3 regions of the Sphingobium aquiterrae genome follow, and region 3 is predicted to be linked to each of the others. Evidence: riboswitches for the same ligand, from Rfam matches in the RefSeq annotation. Region 3 holds a riboswitch; each other region holds the start of a gene.
What was found. A riboswitch is a leader RNA that binds a small molecule or an ion and turns the genes downstream of it on or off. The one in region 3 is predicted to bind cobalamin.
Positions count from the first base shown of each region.

Region 1: it holds a riboswitch for cobalamin, as region 3 does, so the genes downstream of both, WFP78_RS10435 (HoxN/HupN/NixA family nickel/cobalt transporter) here and WFP78_RS03255 (TonB-dependent receptor plug domain-containing protein) in region 3, are expected to answer to the same signal.
Region 2: it holds a riboswitch for cobalamin, as region 3 does, so the genes downstream of both, WFP78_RS12985 (TonB-dependent receptor plug domain-containing protein) here and WFP78_RS03255 (TonB-dependent receptor plug domain-containing protein) in region 3, are expected to answer to the same signal.

Region 1 covers NZ_JBANFL010000008.1:98,846-105,057, forward strand. Annotated here, with positions in the region: gene WFP78_RS10425 (DUF6607 family protein) at 1-926, opposite strand, end outside; gene WFP78_RS10430 (TonB-dependent hemoglobin/transferrin/lactoferrin family receptor) at 936-3,206, opposite strand; cobalamin riboswitch at 3,413-3,656, shown strand; gene WFP78_RS10435 (HoxN/HupN/NixA family nickel/cobalt transporter) at 3,927-4,982, shown strand; gene WFP78_RS10440 (ABC transporter ATP-binding protein) at 4,975-5,772, shown strand; gene cobW (cobalamin biosynthesis protein CobW) at 5,769-6,212, shown strand, end outside.
Region 2 covers NZ_JBANFL010000011.1:37,333-43,544, reverse strand. Annotated here, with positions in the region: gene cobT (nicotinate-nucleotide--dimethylbenzimidazole phosphoribosyltransferase) at 1-648, opposite strand, end outside; gene WFP78_RS12990 (DUF1636 domain-containing protein) at 645-1,064, opposite strand; gene WFP78_RS12985 (TonB-dependent receptor plug domain-containing protein) at 1,064-3,004, opposite strand; cobalamin riboswitch at 3,160-3,350, opposite strand; cobalamin riboswitch at 3,420-3,617, shown strand; gene WFP78_RS12980 (hypothetical protein) at 3,834-4,412, shown strand; gene WFP78_RS12975 (cobyrinic acid a,c-diamide synthase CobB) at 4,476-5,774, shown strand; gene WFP78_RS12970 (DUF2189 domain-containing protein) at 5,803-6,212, opposite strand, start outside.
Region 3 covers NZ_JBANFL010000002.1:210,819-217,030, forward strand. Annotated here, with positions in the region: gene WFP78_RS03245 (FecCD family ABC transporter permease) at 1-482, opposite strand, end outside; gene WFP78_RS03250 (ABC transporter substrate-binding protein) at 551-1,426, shown strand; gene WFP78_RS03255 (TonB-dependent receptor plug domain-containing protein) at 1,498-3,444, opposite strand; cobalamin riboswitch at 3,630-3,873, opposite strand; gene WFP78_RS03260 (pseudoazurin) at 4,031-4,483, opposite strand; gene WFP78_RS03265 (rhodanese-like domain-containing protein) at 4,651-5,202, opposite strand; gene WFP78_RS03270 (quinoprotein dehydrogenase-associated SoxYZ-like carrier) at 5,348-6,139, shown strand.

The sequences.
Region 1 (6,212 bases), on a different contig from region 3:
CGCGCCTGAATATCGTCGGCCAGCGTCATGAGGCGCGCCGCACCCGCCGAGCCGGTGTCCGCGACCTCGGCGACATGAAGGCCATGGTCCGTTGCGATGGTTTCGTCCCAGCTCTTGCGGATCGCCGCCCAATAGTCCCTGGTCGCCGCCCAGTAGCTGTCCGCCGCCGCGACATCGAAATCATCGGCGTGGACATAGCTGTTGAGCACGGATTCCTGGACGAAGGGCACGATCTTGCCGCCGGTCGTGCCCGGCTCCGGTCCCATCTTGATATTATCCTGCCAATGGACCCAGCCCGAGGGCGTGGGCGAGTGGCGGTTGATCCCCAGATAGCGGTCATAGGGCGGCTTGCGGACGGCGTCGCGCCGGGCGAGGGGGCGCCATGTCCAGCTGCTGCGCCAGCGTCGCACGCCGCCTTCGTCGGTCCACTGGCCCCAGCCGCCATAGCGCGGGGAATCGTCGGTCTGCCACACCGTCTGGGACCAGCGCCCCGCGCGCATGGCCGCCGGGACGGCCTCGACATTCCAGCGCCCCGTGCCGGCATAGACGAGGACGCTTTCGGGCTCATAGGTCCAGTCCTGCCGCCAATGCTTGATGACGAAGACCTTGCCGGCATCGTCCTTCACGACCAGCAGATGCTGGAGGACGATGTGGCGGCCGCTATCCTCGACAATGCGCACGCTTTCATGGCCGCCGCTGATCTTGGACGGGATCGGCGTATAGTCCGGGCGCCACGCCGTGGTCTCGCGCATGTCGAAGGTCACTTTATAATTGCCCGCCATGGCGAGGATCGCGGCGCGATCGGCCTGGAAAGCGCCGGCCTCGACCTCCGCCGAGCGCGCCTTCACGGGGCCGTCGGCAAGGGCGGGCGGGGCGGAGAACAGGGCTGCCGCCAGTGCGATGGATGAGAGAAGCGTTGATTTCATGGGAAACTCCTAGAAGCGGGCAGTGAGCGAGACGCTCGCATTGCGTCCCGGCTGCGTGTAGGCGTCGGTGACGGTCGATGTGGCGGCGAGGCCGCGGACATCGCTCCACCAGGCATATTTCTTGTCGAGCAGGTTGAAGAGGCCGGCACGCAGCGTCACCGCCTTGCCGACCCGGACATAGGCGGTCGCGTCCAATATGGTGAACCCGCCGGGGCGGAAGCAGGGCGCGCCGTTGCAGACCGTCGCGGCACCGCTGGCGTCGACATAGGTGGTGCGGCCGAGTTCCTTCTGCGCGGCATGGGTGGCGATGATCTGGCCGCCGAACCGTCCCTCCGGATGATCGTAGCCGATGCCCATCACCAGCTTGAGCGGATCGATGGTGGACAGCGGCGAGCGGATGCCGTCGCCGTCGATCACCGTGCCCTTGGCATAGCTGATCGCCATGCGCCCGGAGAGGCCGCTCTTCATGCGCAGGTCGAGCCGGCCCTCGGCGCCGGAGATGCGCACCCGGTTGAGGTTGATGAACTGGAAGATCGCGGGATTGGAAGGGGTGAACCCGCCGCCGACCACTTCCTGGCTGATGAAGTTGCGATAGCGCCCGGTAAAGCCGGTCACGCCGCCGCTCACCAGCCCTTCGGCGAAGCGCAGGCCGCCTTCATAGGTTTCGCTCGTTTCCGGCTTCAGGTTCGGATTGGGCAGCGAGGTGTAGCCCTGGGCGAGGTTCTGGAAGAACTGGTTGACCTGCGTGGGGGAGGGCGCCTTGAAGCCGCGCGCATAGTTGGCGAACAGGTTGACGCCGCCCAGTTTCACGACCCCGCCGATCTTGGGGGAGAGGCGCGATCCGTTCTGGCCCGCCGTATCGAACACCGGCAGCAGCGGATCGTCCTTCGGATCGAGCTTGTAATGGTCGAAGCGCAGCACCGGATAGAGGGTGAACATGCCGTCCGCCAGCGCGATCTCGTCGCCCAGATAGGCGCCGGCGAGCGTGAAGTCGGTGATCGGGAAGGCGCGGGTCGGGAAGGTGTCGGGAGGCGTCGGCGTGGTGCCGTCGCGCAGCCCCTTCTGCCGCGTGACGCTGATGTCCCCGCCATAGACGACGCGGTGGGCGATGGCGCCGGTGCGCAGGTCGCTCCGCAGTTCGGCGCTGGCCCCGATGACGCGGTTCTCGAAGGTGTTGAGCCGGGTGCGGTCGGCGGCGGTGTTGCGGTCCTCGGCGCTGAACTGGCGGTTCTCGCCATCCTGATACCAGAGCGACAGTTGCGCCTCGTCGATCGCGCCCGTGCCGCGATACCGCCAGTCGAGGCTGACGCGATCGCGGCGGGTCTTGTCGTGCGCCGTAAGGCCGATGACGCTGGTGGCGCTCGTCGCCGCGGCGGCGATGCCGCTGAGCACATTGGTGCGCATGTCGTCGTCCAGATGATCGAAGGTCAGCCGGACGCGATGCGCCTCGCCGGGGTTCCAGACGATCTTGCCCAGCACGGCATTGGAGCGGCTGTCCTGCGGATTGGGCGTGGTCCGGTTGGCATTGGGCGCGTCGTTCGTCCCCTTGTTGTCGAATTCATGCCCGTCCCGGCGGGTATAGGCGACCAGAGCCGACCATGCCCCGCTTCGCCCGGCCAGAATGGCGGTCTCGGAAAACTGGTCGTCCGCCGAATCATAGGCCGCGCGGACGAGGCCCGCGACATTGCGGTCCTTGCGCAGGAAATCCTCGGGGTCGCTGGTGACGAAGCTGACCGCGCCGGCCAGGCCGTCGCTGCCGTAAAGCGCGGAAGCGGGGCCGCGCAGGATTTCGACGGACTTGATGAGGCCGACATCGACATAGTCGCCGCGTCCCGCCGACTGCGCGCCGAAGTCGAAACCATCGGGCACGCGCACGCCGTCGACCTGGATCAGCACGCGATTGCCTTCAAGGCCGCGGATGTTGAAGCCGGCATTGCCGTCCCGGCCTGTCGTGCCGCTCGCCGCCCCGAAGCGCGTGGGCGCCCGCCGGACGCTGACGCCGGGCTCGAACCGCACGAGGTCCTTGATGTCGGACACCATCTGGTCGGCGATCTGCCGATCCGAAATGACCGAGACCGTCGCGGGCACGTCGATCACGGCCTGCGGCAGGCGCGTAGCGGTCACGGTGATCGCGTTGCGCTGGTCGAAGGTAACAAGCGGGTCGCCATCCTGCGCCCGCGCCAGGCCGGGGGCCAGGGCAAGGGTGGCGGCCAGCGCCGGGATCGACGCTGACAGGATCATGTGCTGCGGACGCCGCGCATCCGGCTTGGAAACGGCCAATGAAGCCCCCTTTAATATTGATAATGATTCTCATGTGCTGTTTATCGGCAGGGAAGGCCCTCCGTCAACATGAAGTGCAAAAGGAGGACCGCGACGAACCGCCCGGTTCGATGAGCGTCCGATGGGCGCGGCGTGCCGGACGTGCTTTTATCTTCACTTTTCGGCAAGGCGCCTCTATGCCCCGCGTTGAAGGACGGCATGAGCCGCCCTTCGAAGATCGCGCCGGTGCCCCGAAAGGGGCTTAAAATGGGAATGCGGTACGGATGCCTTGGCATCCTATTCCGCAGCTGTCCCTGCAACTGTAAGCGGTGAGCGCGATGCATATCGACCTTCCGGGATCATCGGGGGGTCAGCCACTGGGCCGGACGCTAAGTCATGCGGGGCCTGGGAAGGCCATGCATCGTGCGATGACCCGTGAGCCAGGAGACCTGCCGGCGTCTGGTCGCTCTTGCCTGGTCCAGGGGATGGCCGTGGCACGGTACTCCGTCTGAGCGACGCTTGTGCGGCGGGAGCCGCACCGGCATGCGTGCCGGGCGCTGCAGGGTGTCCGTTCGGCAGTGCATGCCGGCCGTTCGCGCGGAGGCTCCCGTCCGGTTTCGCTGACACCGACGGGGAAATACCCATGAATATCGCCTGTTTTCCGGCGACGGCGGCCGCCGCCCCACGAACGCGCGCGCACGATCGCCGCAAGCCCCGCCCCGTTTCGCCGCAGGCCCCGGCATGACCGTGCCCCAGATTTCCCCGTCTTCCCCGCAAAGGCCGCTGCGACGGCGGATGATCGGCATGTTCGGCGGGCTCATCGCCGCCAATGTCGCGCTGTGGCTGTGGGCGTTCGCGCTGTTCCCCGGCAACACCGTGATGCTCGGCACGGCGCTGCTCGCCTGGAGCCTTGGCCTGCGCCATGCCGTCGATGCCGATCATATCGCGGCGATCGACAATGTGACGCGCAAGCTGATGCAGGATGGCCAGCGGCCGCTGACGGTCGGCTTCTGGTTCGCGCTGGGGCACAGCGCCATCGTGCTGATCGCGGCGGTCACGATCGCGCTCGCGGCGAGCGCGGTCAGCCGGATCGAGGCGGTGGGCGCGGTCGGCGGCGTCATCGCCACGGCCATCTCCGCGACCTTCCTGTTCGCGATTGCGGGCATGAACCTTCTCATCCTGCGATCGGTCTGGCGCACCTTCAACGAGGTGCGCGCCGGCAAGCCCTATGGCGAGGACGATCTGGACCTGCTGCTGGGCAATCGCGGTGTCCTGTCCCGCCTGTTCCGGCCGCTGTTCCGGCTGGTGACGCGCAGCTGGCATATGGCGCCGCTGGGTTTCCTGTTCGGCCTCGGCTTCGACACGGCGACGGAGGTCGCGATCCTCGGCCTTTCGGCGGGGCAGGCGGCGAACGGGCTTTCGATCGGCACGGCCCTGATCTTCCCGCTGCTCTTCGCGGCGGGCATGGCGCTGGTCGATACGGCGGACGGCGCGATGATGATGGGCGCCTATCAATGGGCGTTCGTGAAACCCATCCGCAAGCTCTACTATAACATCACCATCACGCTGGTGTCGGCCATCGTCGCCATCATGATCGGGGGCATCGAAACCGCCGCGCTGCTGGGCGAGAAGCTGGGCCTTTCCGGCGGCATCTGGTCGCTGGCGGCGAATCTGGGCACGCATTTCAACAGCCTGGGCTTCGCGATCATCGGCCTGTTCGCTGTGTGCTGGATCATCAGCTGGGCGATCTACCGCTGGAAGGGCTTTGACGAGATCGAGGTGGCCGGTCGTGCCTGAGCGCGACCTGTCGCTGACGCTGGAGGGCGTTACCGTCCGGCGCGGGCGCACGGTTGCGGTCAGCGATGCCAGCACGCTGTTCGCGCCGGGCCGGCTGACCGCCGTCATCGGCCCCAATGGCGCGGGCAAGAGCAGCCTGATCGAAGCGGCCGCCGGGGTGCTGAAGCCGGTATCGGGCATGGTGCGGCTGGGCGACAGGCCGATGGCCGACATCGATCCGCGCATGTTGGCGTTGCAGCGCGCCTATCTGCCGCAGCGTGCGGCGGTGAGCTGGCCGATCAGCGTCGAGCGGCTGGTGGCGATCGGCCTCACGCCCTCGCTCCCGTCCTTCGGCCTGCTTTCGCCGGCCATGCGGGAGGCTGTCGACCGCGTGCTCGCCGAATGCGACCTGCTGGCCCTGCGTGACCGGCCCGCGACCGCGCTGTCGGGGGGCGAGCTGGCCCGCGCCATGCTGGCCCGGGCGCTGGTCGCCGATCCACGAATCCTGATCGCGGACGAGCCGACGGCGGGGCTCGACCCCCTGCACGCCATGGCCTGCATGCACCGCCTGCGCGCCCGCGCCGGACTGGGGGCCGTCATCGTCGTGGCGATCCATGACCTGACGCTGGTGCGGCGCTTTGCCGATGCGGTGGTCGCCATGCGCGGCGGCCGCATCCTCGCGGCTGGCCCGGCCGACACGGTGCTGTGCGCCGACACGCTGTCCCGCCTGTTCGACCTGCCGGTGCGGGTCGAGGCGGACGCTATCTCTTTTCTCGACCCCATCCCCCTGTCCGAAGGAATTTTCGCATGAGCAAGGTGCCTGCAACCGTCATCACCGGCTTTCTGGGCGCCGGCAAGACCACGCTGATCCGCCATCTGCTGGAAAATGCGGGCGGACGCCGCCTTGCGCTCATCATCAACGAGTTCGGCGATGTCGGCATCGACGGCGATCTGGTGAAGGGCTGTGGCGATGAAGCCTGCGCGGAAGAGGACATCGTGGAACTGGCCAATGGCTGCATCTGCTGCACCGTCGCCGATGATTTCCTGCCCACCATGCAGCGCCTGTTGGACCGGCCCCTGCCGCCGGACCGGATCATCATCGAGACATCCGGCCTGGCATTGCCCAAGCCGCTGCTCAAGGCGTTCCAATGGCCCGCGATCCGCACGCGCGCGACCGTGGATGGCGTGATCGCGCTGGTCGACGCGGATGCGCTTGCCGCCGGCCGCTTCGCCAGCGACGAGGCGGCGCTG
Region 2 (6,212 bases), on a different contig from region 3:
GCATCCCGCCGCGTGAAAGGCGAGCGCCTGCGCGATCACGCTTGTCTTGCGACCGATGCCGGCATCGTCGATGCCCGTGCCGCGCCCGACCCAGCGTTCCACTGTCCCGCCGAAGCTCTGTGCGCAGAGCGCGGCGGCGGGGGTGGTGTTGCCGATCCCCATCTCGCCGACGAACAGCAGGTCGATGCCGGCGGTGACGACCTGTGCCCCGGCCGACAGGGCGGCCAGGCATTCCGCTTCGGTCAGCGCGGGCGCGCGGCTGATGTCGCCCGTTGGCCTGTCGAGGTCGAGCGGGATGACCGTCAGCTCGGCCCCGCACGCCCCCGCCAGCGCATTGATCGCCGCCCCGCCGGCGCGGAAATTGGCGACCATCTGCTGCGTCACCTCCGGCGGAAAGGCGCTGACCCCTTGCGCGACCACGCCATGATTGCCGGCGAACACGGCCGCCCGGATGCGCTCCGCGCGGGGGCGGGCGGTGCCCTGCCAACTCGCCATGAACAGCGCGATCTCTTCCAGCCGCCCCAGCGATCCGGCCGGTTTGGTCAATGCCGCCTGCCGGAGCGAAGTGGCCTCCATGGCCTGCGGATCGGGCTGCGTCAGGTTGGCGAGCGCATGCTCGAATGCCGCGACGGAAGGAAACAGGCTCATGGCACCACAAATCCCTCTGGCGGGGTGCGGGTGATGAAATGGCCTTTCACGCCGGCCGGCCAGTCGGCATAGCGCACCTGTCCTTCCGCGCTGGCGGCATGATGGCGGGCATAATCGAGGATGGCGCGGGCGGCATCGTCATCGGGCGTGAAATCGCCCAGCACATAGCCGATCTTGCCCGGCGCGCGGATGTGGACGGTGCAGTGCCGGGTGCAGGCGAACAGGCAGGCCATGTCCTGCACGGCGATGCCGTCAAAGGCGGGATCGCCGTCTTTGACGCGCCGCAAGGCATCGCCGAGCAGCGCACCGCCGCGCCGCCCGTCCCCGTCCTCGCGCTGTTCGGGGGAAAGGCGGCATGTGCTGCACACGACCACCCCCGTTCCAGCCGCCGATCCATCCTCCACCCGGCGCAGCATCAGAAACGGCTCCTGATGCCGAGATAGACGGAGCGGCCGAGCGATGAATAGCCGCCCGCCGTCTCATAGGCGACGTCGAACAGGTTTTCGATCCGGCCCTGCACGGTCAGGCCGGGCAGGAGCTTCCATTCCGCCCGCAGGTCCGTCAGCAGATAATCGTCCAGCATGGTGCCGCCGATCCGGTCGAGGCTGCCACCCGCATAGCGCAGGGCAACGCTGGTGGTGACGCCGAAGGGGAAATCATAGCCGATCCGGCCATTGGCCAGATGCCGGGGCACGCGCGCCAGCTGCCGATTGAAATTGCCGCCTTCGGTCCGGTCGACGGCGGCGATCCAGCTGTAATTGCCATCCATGGTCAGGCGCCCGAGGTGGAGCGTGCCGGCAAATTCCAGCCCATGGGCGCGGCTCTTGTTCACATTGGCATAATAGCCGAAACGCGTGGTCGTGGTGCCGGGGACATAGCATATGGCCGGCAGCGCGCCGCTGGTCGGGCAATAGGCGAAGTCGATCAGATTATCGGTCTGCCGTTCGAACCATGTGCCCGAAAGCCGCAGCTTCTCACCCAGCAGCGCCTGTTCGATGCCCGCCTCCCAGCTTTGCGCCTTTTCCGGCTGCAGGTTGGCCGCGCCATAGAGGCTGAACAGCTGATAGAGCGATGGCGCCTTGAACCCTTCGTCATAGCTGGCGCGCAGCACGGTCGCCCCCTTGTTCAGCGACCATGCCGCCCCGGCGCTGAATACCGTGTTTCCGCCGAAGTTGGAATGATGATCCCGCCGCGCGCCGCCGTTCAGCGTCAGCCCGGCAAGAGGCGTCAGGCGCAGCTCGGCATAGAGGCTGTCGATATCGGCGCGCGTCTGCGTCAGTGTATAGGGCAGGGCGTTGTTGGCGGGCGAGCCATTGGTCATCCGCTGCTCCTCGCGCTCCGCGCCGAAGACCATGTCGGCCAGCGGTGAAAGCGTGAAGGTGCCCTGATATTCATAGCGGCGGACCTTGCCCTTCGCATCGAAATTGAGGGCGCGGATCGTGCGGCGCGGATCGTAATTCTCGCGGTCGGTATCGCTCTGCAGGATGGCGATCCGGTTCCTCAGCCGGCCATCCAGCAGCGCCGCGTTGATGCCGGCATAGACGGTCCATTCCTTCGTCAGCCCATAGACGGGGGCGTCGCCGGAGCTGCCGTCGAAATCATTGCGGGCGCTGGCATAATAGCCGCGAAGGTCGACCGAGACCGCCTGCGAGAGGCGCAGCGTGGCGGTGCCATTGCCGGCGTTGCGGCGATAACCGTCCTTTTCCGTTCCGCTGGCGAGCGCGGAAATCCCGTCCGTGGTGAAGGTCGATCCGGACAGGCGCCAGTCCAGCAGGTCGCTATGCCCGCCGACAGCCGCCCGGCCGCTGATCGTCTGGCGCGATCCGGCCTCCATCGCGGCGCTGCCCTCCAGCGCTTTTGTGGGGCGCGCGGTCTGGACATTCACCACGCCGCCGATGGCGTCGCTGCCCCAGAGGATGGATTGCGGCCCGCGCAATATCTCGATCCGCTCGATATCGTCGGTCAGCAGGTTGGAAAAGCTGTAGCCGCCCGCCGTCGATGACGGATCGGCCAGCCGCATCCCGTCGATGACGAACACCGTCTGCCCGGCATCCGCGCCACGGATGCGCAGCGATGTCGTGGTGCCATAGCCGCCGTTGCGGACCATGCTGATGCCCGGTGTCCGCACGAGCGCGTCCGATATGGCGATCGGCTGTGCCTGTTCGATATCCTCGCGGTCGAGCACGGTCACGCTGGACGAGACCCGGTCGCGCTCGACCGGGGTGCGCAGCGCGGTGACGACGATCTGGCTGTTGTCGGCGTCGGCGCCAGCACTGGCTTCCGTATCGGGCGTCTGGGCCAGCGCGGGCGAGGCGATAAGAGCGGAAAGGCAGAAGAAATGTGAAACGGTATGCATTGATTCGGTCCCCCAAAGGCACGGAGCCCCGAACGGGAGACGCGGGAGAATGCACGGGCGCATGCGCACGACATCCGGCCCGCGCTTTCCCGCGCGAGGCAGTCAATGTCGTTGCTCGAGGAAGACCCCGCTCGGCCGGTGCACCCTGCCCGGACGAAGAACGACCGCGTCAGGCAGGTCTCCTGGCTTGCGGGTCGACGCCGTTCCGGACCGCCTTCTCAGAACCCGAAAGTCCCAATGGCATTTGGCCCGATGGCTCACCGCTCACAGTTGCAGGGGCAGCCGGGGTATCGAACCCCGTTCCCTTTGAATCCCCTTTCGGGGAACCTGTCGCGAGGCGGGCAGATACCGTGCGTTGCAGCATTCCGCAAGCCGCGATCATGCCGCACGCTTGCGCAACGACGCCCGCTATCCTATCCCCGGTGGCGCAACGGGTGCCCGAAAGGGCTTAATCGGGAAGTCCGGAACGGCCATCTGGCCAAAGCCGGCACTGCTCCCGCAACTGTCATCGGCGAGCGCTTCGCCACATGCCATTGGGGTCTTGGCCCTGAGAAGGCGGCGAGGGCGCGAGGAACCGAGAAGTCAGGAAACCGGCCGGTTGCCGTCGATCCTTCGCGCGGGCGGGATGTACCGGGCGGACGAGGGCTGAACCCCTTGCGTGACGACATTGTGCGTAACGTTGAAGGGGGGAGCCGCGATGATGCCTCACAGCTGAAGAATGACGCCATGGCCCGGCGCGCGTGGTGTGCAGCCACCATGCCGGCCACGATGCGCTTTCCCCGCCGGCCTTTGCGCCGGCATCGCTGATTCCCTTTCCTGTTCGGAGACCATGATGATGGCCCAACGCACGCGTTTCGACCTTGGCATTTTTGCGCTGCTGGCGCTGGTGATGCTTGCCACCCGCACCCATTCGCTCAGCGCCTATGTCCACCTGCCCGACACCGGCTGGGCGAGCTTTTTCGTCGCCGGATATTATATCCGTTCGCGCATGGCCTTTCCGGCGCTGTTCCTGCTCGCCTTTGCCATCGACCTTGTCGTCATCGGCGCGAGGGGCGGGGCGTCCTTCTGCTTCACCCCGGCCTACTGGATGCTGGTGCCGGCCTATGGCACCATGTGGTGCGCCGGGCGTTTCGCGGCGAAGCGCATGGGGGCGAGCCTTGCCATCCTGCCCGCGATCGTCGTGCTGGCGGTCGGCGCGACATTTGTCGGCCATCTGTTTTCCAGCGGTGGATTCTATGTCCTGAGCGGCCATTTCAAGGACCCGTCGCTGGCCGGGTTCGCGGGGCGCATCATCCGCTATTTCCCCGGATCGCTGCTGTCGACGCTGACATGGACGGGCGTTGCGATCGCCTGTCATGCGGTGGTCGTATTGCTGACGTCCGGCCAGTCATCGGGACAGCGCCGATGAGCGACATGGAGGGCCAGCACCACAAGGCGGTCGTTGATCCGAGGGCCGTGGCGGCATCGATCGATGCGGGGTGACGCCCGATGCCCGGCCTTGCTGGTCGCCGCGCCGGCATCGGGGCAGGGCAAGACGCTTGTCACCGCGGCGCTCGCCCGGCGGCATCGCATGGCCGGGCGGCGGGTGCGCGTGTTCAAATGCGGCCCGGATTTCCTGGACCCGATGATCCTGGAGTGCGCATCGGGGGCGCCCGTCCATCAGCTCGACCTGTTCATGGGGGGTGAGGCCTATTGCCGCGCCCTGCTGCATGAAGCGGCGCGCGACGCCGATGTGATCCTTGTCGAAGGCGTGATGGGGTTGTTCGACGGCCATCCTTCCGCCGCCGACCTAGCGGCGCGCTTCGGCCTGCCGGTGCTGGCGGTGGTCGATGGTTCCGCGATGGCGCAGAGCTTCGGCGCGCTGGTGCATGGCCTTGCCAGCTATCGGGACGATATCGGTGTCAGCGCCGTGCTCGCCAATCGGGTGGCGGGTGCGCGCCATGCCGGGATGCTGCGAGACAGCCTAAGGGGGGATGTCCGCTGGCTGGGCGCATTGTTCCGCGATGGTGGGATCGCACTTCCAGAACGGCATCTGGGGCTCGTCCAGGCGCAGGAAATCGACGATCTCGATGCCCGGATCGAGCGCGCGGCGGCGCTTCTGTCCGCCGATGCGCAATGGCTGCCGCCGCCGGTGTCTTTCGCCGCGCCGGACGATGGGGAGCCGCCGCGCCTGCTGGAGGATGTCAGAATCGCCGTCGCCCGCGACGATGGCTTTGCGTTTCTCTATCCGGCCAATCTCGCCCTGCTGGAAAGGATGGGTGCTCGCCTGCGCTTTTTCTCCCCGATTCGCGATGGGGCGCTGCCGCCCTGCGATGCCCTGTGGCTGCCGGGCGGATATCCCGAGCTTCACCTGCGGGCGCTCGCCGGAAACATCGCGATGATGGAGAGCATTCGCGCGCATCATGCATTGGGCCGGCCGATCCTCGCCGAATGCGGGGGCATGCTGTATTGCGCGCGCACGCTGGCCGATGTCGCGGGGGAGCAGGCGTCCATGCTCGGCCTGCTGGATGCCGGGGCAAGCATGCAGCCGCGCCTGTCCGGGCTGGGCCTGCAGGAGGTGACATTGCCGGAGGGCCATCTGCGGGGGCACAGCTTCCATTATTCCCGGCTCGAAACGGCGGAGCTACCCCTGGCGAGGACGTCAAATCCCAATGGCGGCGTGGGGGAGGCCGTGTACCGGCGGGGTTCGCTCACGGCATCCTATGTGCATTTCTATTTCCCGTCATGCCCCGCTGCCGTGGCGGCGCTGTTCACGGCGCGGCACGCCTGATCGGCATGGAGCTGAATGGTGACTGGCCCTAACGCTCCACGATGCGCGTATAGAGATGCCAGCTGGCATAGCCGAGCACCGGAAGTGCCACCGCCAGCCCGATGAATGCGGGAATGCAGGCCACCGCCAGGATGATCGCGACATACAGCCCCCAGCGGAAGATGACGATCGGATTCTGCACGGTCGCCCGGAACGACGCCTCGACCGCGTCGCTCGCATGCACCGGCCTGTCGACAAGCATCGGGAAGGAAATCACCGAGATGGTCAGGGTGACGATGGCAAAGCACAGGCCGACGGCATTGCCGATGACGATCAGGCGCCAGCCTTCGGGCGTGCCGAACAATTGCGTCAGGAACGCGCCGACATCCGCCGGCGCCAGCGTGCCGAGCGTGGCATCGTAAATGGCGCGGGCCGCCACCATCCATCCGATGGCCATGA
Region 3 (6,212 bases):
ATGCCGGCGAGGATCAGCGTCAGCGGGCTTTCCGTCTCGCCGCCGCCCAGCGTGAACAGCAGGATGAGCGCGACCAGCCCGCCGGCGATGGCCATGGCGGGCAGGACCAGCGGATGCAGCGCCGCCAGCCCGAAATAGAGCGCGATCACCGCGCCCAGAGAAGAGGCATTGGCCGCGCCCAGCACGGAAGGTTCGGCAAGCGGATTGCGCAGATAGCCCTGCAGCGCCGCGCCGGAGAGACCCAGGATCGCGCCGACCGCAAGGCCCAGGATGGTGCGCGGCACCCGCAGGTCGAACAGGATGGCGGTCGCGGTCGCATCGCCATGGCCGGCGAGCGCGGCGATCAGCCGGCCGGGCGCGATCGGCACCGCGCCAAAGGCGAGGGAAGCAAGGCCGCTCAGGACCAGCAGCGCGGCGAGCGCGAAGATCAGCGTGGGTCGCCGTGGCGGGCACAGGCGCGGGCCGTTCCGGGGGGCGGTCATGGCCGCATGCCCCCATGGCCCGAGGCGGGCTTGCCTGATCCGCTATGTCGGTTAAGGACGGTGCCCATATGCGCCATGCCCGCCCCTTTGCCAGACCTCTTGCCCGTCTCGCCCTGTCCGGCGCGTTGCTGCTGGCCGGGGGCATGGCGCTTGCGGCTGCTCTGCCGGGGCGCGGGAAGGCGCCGGTGCGGCCGCAGCGCATCGTCTCGGTCAACCTGTGCGCCGATCAATATCTGCTGGAACTGGCCGATCCCGGGCAGATCGCCGGCGTCACCCGCAATGCGCCCGATCCGGAAATGTCCGCCGCCGCGGGCAAGACGCGGGGCATCCATATCATGCGTCAGTCGGCCGAGGAGGTGCTGGCGATCGACCCCGATCTGGTGATCGGCTTCATCGCCCGGCGTGGGCTGGGCGGGGCGATTGCGGACCGCGACTATCCTGTGCTGGAGCTGGACAGCGCCAATGATTACCCGGCCATCGTGCGCCAGATCCGCATCGTGGCGAAGGCGGTGGGCCATCCCGAGCGGGGCGAGGCGATGATCGCCCGGATGGATCGCGAATTGGCGGCGCTGCCAAGGGTCGGCGGCGGCAAGGTCGCGGCCTATTATCAGCGGCGCGGCTATATGACCGGCACGGGTACGCTGGTCGATGACCTGATGACGCGGGTGGGCCTGATCAATCTGGCGGGCAGGCTGGGCAAGCCGCCGTTGTCGCAACTGTCGCTGGAAGAGATGATCGCGGCCCGCCCCGACTATCTGGTCGTCGAGAGCGCGACCGACCGCGTGGCCGATCAGGGGACGGAGATGCTGCACCACCCGATCCTGAAGGACATTCCCCGCCTGCGCGTGCCGGAGGCGTGGACGGTGTGCGGCGGCCCGGCCTATGTCCGCGCCGCTCGCACCCTCACCGATCAGCTGCGCGCGATACGCCGCCCAAATCGCTGAGCGCATGAGGACGCGCGGCGGGGCACCGGCCGGGCGCCGCACGCCGCTCCGTCCCCCGCCGCCGGTCCGCATCAGAAGCCGACCTTCACGCCGCCATAGGCCGCGCGGCCGGCGGAGACATAGCTGAACACCTCTTCATAGCGCTCATCGGTCAGGTTCTCGACCCGGCCATAGATCGCGACGCCGGGCCGCAGCTTATATTCGGCGTTGATGTTCACCAGCGCATAATCCTTCAGCGCCATCCTGACCGGCACATAGCTGGGATCGATATAGGCATCGTCCTGCTGCCGGCCGTTGTAGCGCAGGGTGAGCGTGCCCGAAAAGCGCTCGTCGGTGCTGAACACGGTCGCGTTGAAGCTCGCCACATGCCCGGGCCGCCGCACCTCGACAACGCCATCCTCGCGGGCCTTGAGATAGGTGTAGGCTGCGTCGAGGCGCAGTTGCCTGATGGGCCGCGCGCTGGCGAAGACCTCCAGCCCATGCTGCTTCGATGTCGTCGTGCGGTTGCCTGGCGTCGCCACGAAATCCGGTGCGGGGTAGGTGGTGTAGATCTCATCCTTCAGCCGGCTGTCGAACCAGGTGGCGCCGATGGTCGCCGCGCCATCGCCCAGGCTCTGCTCGATGCCCGCTTCCCAGCCTTCGGACTTTTCCGGCTTCAGGTTCGGGTTGCCGATATAGCGGCCCGCATCATAGCTGAAGAGTTCGAAATAGCCGGGGTTCTTGACGCCCGTGCCATAGGCGGCGCGGATGCGCGTGCCGGTTTCGAAGCGATAGCTGCCCTGCACCCGCCATGTCGTCGTATCGGCGAAGCGGTTGTTGAAATCATGGCGGACAGAGGCGCCCAGCGCCAGCGCGTCGCCGGCGTTCAGCTCATATTGGCCGACCAGCCCGACATTGTCGGTATGCCGCTTGCCGCCGAAGGAGAAGGGGGAGGCGACGCTGTTCTGGAACTGCTCGCGCTCCACGTCGACGGCGGCGGTCAGCCTGTGGGACAGAGCTTCGTCGCCCAGCTTCAGGCTGCTGGTGAAGGAGCCCTTCAGCCGCTGGCCCTTGTCGCCATAATCGATGCCGAAGGGGGAGTAACCGGTGCGCTTCGTGTCGGCGATCTGGCCCGACAGGGTGCTGACCCAGCGCCCGTCGAGCGCGGTGAACTCGCCGCTCAGCAGGCCGTAAAAGGCGCGGTTCTTCACATGGACGCCGGGGCTGTCGATGACATAGCCGAAGGTCGGGCTGCTCGTGTCGATGTCCGTATTGTTGTTGTCCGCGTCGGTATAGCTATAGCGGGCGACGCCGGTCAGCTTGAAGCTGTCGGTGGGCGTCCAGATGAGCTTGCCGCTGGCGCCGATATTGTCCGACCCGGTATCGCGCTGGCCGCCGCGCGCCGTCGCATAGCCGTCCGTATGATAATAGGAGGCCGACAGCGCATAATCGAGCGTGCCCGATACGCCCGCCGCGCGCGCGCCGCCGCTGAAGGTGCCGAGGGAGCCGCCCTCCGCGCGCAGGCTGTAGCCGGGTGCTTCCGTGCCCGTAAGCGTCATATAATGGATAACGCCACCGATCGCATCCGACCCATAGAGCGAGGATTGCTGGCCGCGCAGCACCTCTATGCGCGCCTGCGGATCGGCGATCAGCGTGCCGAAATCATATTCGCCCTGATAGGGGTCCGCCACCTCGATGCCGTCGATCAGCACGAGGACGTGATTGCCCTCCGTGCCGCGGATGCGCACCTGCGTCAGGTTGCCGATGCCGCCGACGCGGTTGACCGCGACGCCCGGCACATCGCGCAGGATGTCGGAGACGATGCGGGTCTGGCGCTGGTCCAGCGTCGCGCTGTCCAGCACCGTCACGGACGCGCCGAGCCGGTCGACGGGCACGCCCTCGCCGGAGCGCGATGCGGTGACGACGATGGCTGCGCCATCCGCCGTGTCGAGGTCGCCCGGAACGGGCCGGGTCTGCGCATGGAGCGGCATCGCTGTGATCGCGGCCAGCGCGCAGGTGGAAAGGAAAAGGCTCTTCATCGTCATTGCCCCCGGCGCCTGAGCATGAAAGGCGGAGGCGTGCCGTTTGCCTTGAGCGAACGGTCGGCGCGTTGCGGGCGGACGGGCACCTTGTCGCCGCCGGCGTTGCGCCGATGCGGCCTCCACCGCATCGTTCGTCGCTCAGACGGAGAACACCGTGCCTCGACCATCCCCTGGACCCAGGCAAGAGCGACCAAGCGCCGGCAGGTCTCCTGGCTCGCGGGTCACGGCACGATGCACACCTTCCCATGCCGGCGCGCATCGGCGCCGGCCCAGTGGTCGCCCGTCATCCCCGAAGGGGCGCAGGACAAGTGCATCGCGCTCGCCGCTTACAGTTGCAGGGACAGCCGCGGATTTGGATGGCAAGCCACCCGCACCGCATTCCCTCTTAGGCCCCTTGGCAGGGGCACCGGCGCGATCAGTCGGGAAACGGGTGAAACCCGCTGCCCGCGGCGGGCCATAGGGCAAAGGACGGGCGCTGCCAATCCCGTGCCCGCCAAACGGAAGCAGGCCCGCATCGGGGGGATGCGGACCTGCGGCGATTTCAGCGCTGCGATGGGTGGGCGCTTGTTTGAGCTTTGAGTGCCTATTTGACCTTGGCGAGATAGGCCGTCATCCGCTTGGCGGCGAAGGGCGCCAGCTTCACGGCCTTGGCCGCTGCGATGTCCGCCGGGGTCGGCTTGCCGACCTGGACCAGCGCCACCATGCCCATGGAATAATGCGGCATGCACTTGATGCCGTAGAGGCCGGGCTTGGTGACGACCATCGACGCTTCCTTGTTCATCGCGCCCTTCATCGGCGTGGCGCCGGCGGGCAGCATGGTGGGAATGGTCTCTGCATTATGGCTGGGATTGGTGGGGTTGAAGACGATCCGGTCGCCGACCGCGGCCTTGATGAAAGACGGTTCGAACACCATCGCGCCCTCTGGGCCCTGGTTCTTCATGTGGACGACGATGTCCTTGGCCAGCGCCGGGGTGGCAGCCAGGGAAAAGGCGATGGCGAGGATGGGGGCAGCAAGGGCAGCCGAACGACGAAACATGGTCTTCTCTCCCGATTCGATTCCTGGTTACGACATTTTTCGTTACGATATTCTCTTGGGCGGCGACATGGACATCCGGCCATGCCTATGGCTGCTGGAGGGATGAAAGAACTGCCGGAAGGCGGCAATTGTCCTTTGGTGCAAGGCGGATAGAGGCGGGCGGCGATTCAGCGTTCGGGTATCGCGGGCGTCAGCGCAAGGCCCAGGTCGGCCCATCCGTCCGATCCCTCGGCCATCCACCAGACCCGGCTATAGCCCATGGCGCGCAGCCGCTTCGCCGCGTTCCAGCTCATCCAGCAATCGGCAAGGCAGAAGGTGACGATCATCCGGTCTCGCCGCCCGCGCGACAGGCGGGCGATGCCTTTGGCAAACCATGTCGCGATGTCCGGCGCGGGCACGCCGCGGCCGGCTTCGGGAAACCAGTGGGCGCCGGGGATGGTGGCGCGGGCGCGCGCCAGCCGCCAGCGTCCGTCCGCCTCGCGGTGGCCGCCTTCGGCCGGGGTGACATCGATGAACAACGCGTCCCTGTCCGGCCGCAGCATGGCGGCGGCGTTCGGCGCGATGCGGCCGACGCCGTCGGGCGGGCGGATGACGGGCGCGCGATAATGGGCGATGCGATAGCCGTCCGGGTCGAACAGCGGTTCGCCATCCTGCGCCTGCCCCGCCGTTGCCGCGCACAGCGACAGCAGTGTCGCTGCGATCCATGCCCATGCCCGCATCCTGTCCCCCTCCCTGCTGGCCGATGCTTCGGCCCAAGGTCCTATGCCAAGGTCCTATGCCAAGGTCCTATGGTAGCCGATCCTGCGCCGGTGTAGACCCGGCAATAGGGAGAAGGATGTGGCAAAAGGCCAACGCCTTGCATGGATGATCGCCATGGTCGCGGTACTGGGCGGTGCCATGCCCGCGCGTGCGGGCGCCCCTTATCCGGCCGATCCGCTGGGATCGCCGATGTGGCAGGCCCATGCCCGCACGCTCTTCGGCGACGATCCGGTGCGGTTCGATCCGCGCGTGCGGGTGCTCTATCCCGAGATTGCGGAGAACCAGCGCAGCTTTCCCGTCGCCATCGACGCGCGCGGCATCGCCGATGTGAAGCGCATCGTGCTGCTGGTCGACCTCAACCCCATTCCCATCGCGATAGATTACCGCCCCGTGGCGGCGGCGCCCTATGTCGCGACCCGGATCAAGCTGGACCAGCGCACGCCGGTGCGCGGCGCGGTGCAGCTCAGGAGCGGCGCATGGCTGGTGTCGGGCGGCTGGGTGGATGCGGCGGGCGGCGGTTGCTCGACCCCGCCGGTCAGCCGGGTCAAGGGCGACTGGGCGCAGCATCTGGGGGAGATCAGGGGCGAGGCATGGCCGGTGGGCGAAACGCAAAGCCGCCTGCGCGTCAGCTTTCGTCATCCGATGGATACGGGGCTGGTCGACAATATCGCCACCTATCATCTCGAAACCCTGCGCGTGGCCAATGCGGCGGGCAGGACGCTGGGCGACATGGAGATCTGGGCTGCGGTGGCGGAGGACCCGGCGCTCACGCTGATGCTGGACGCGGCGGCGGGGGAGAGCCTGACGGTCGATGCGCGCGACACCAATGGGCGGGACTATCATGCCGTGATCGGCGTGGCGAAGCAGTCGCCCGGCCTGCTGGCGGCGCAGCGCTGATGCCGACGCGCCGCCCGCTGCCCACGCGACGGCCAGTGCCCACACGACGGACGCTGCTGGGCGGCGGCATCGC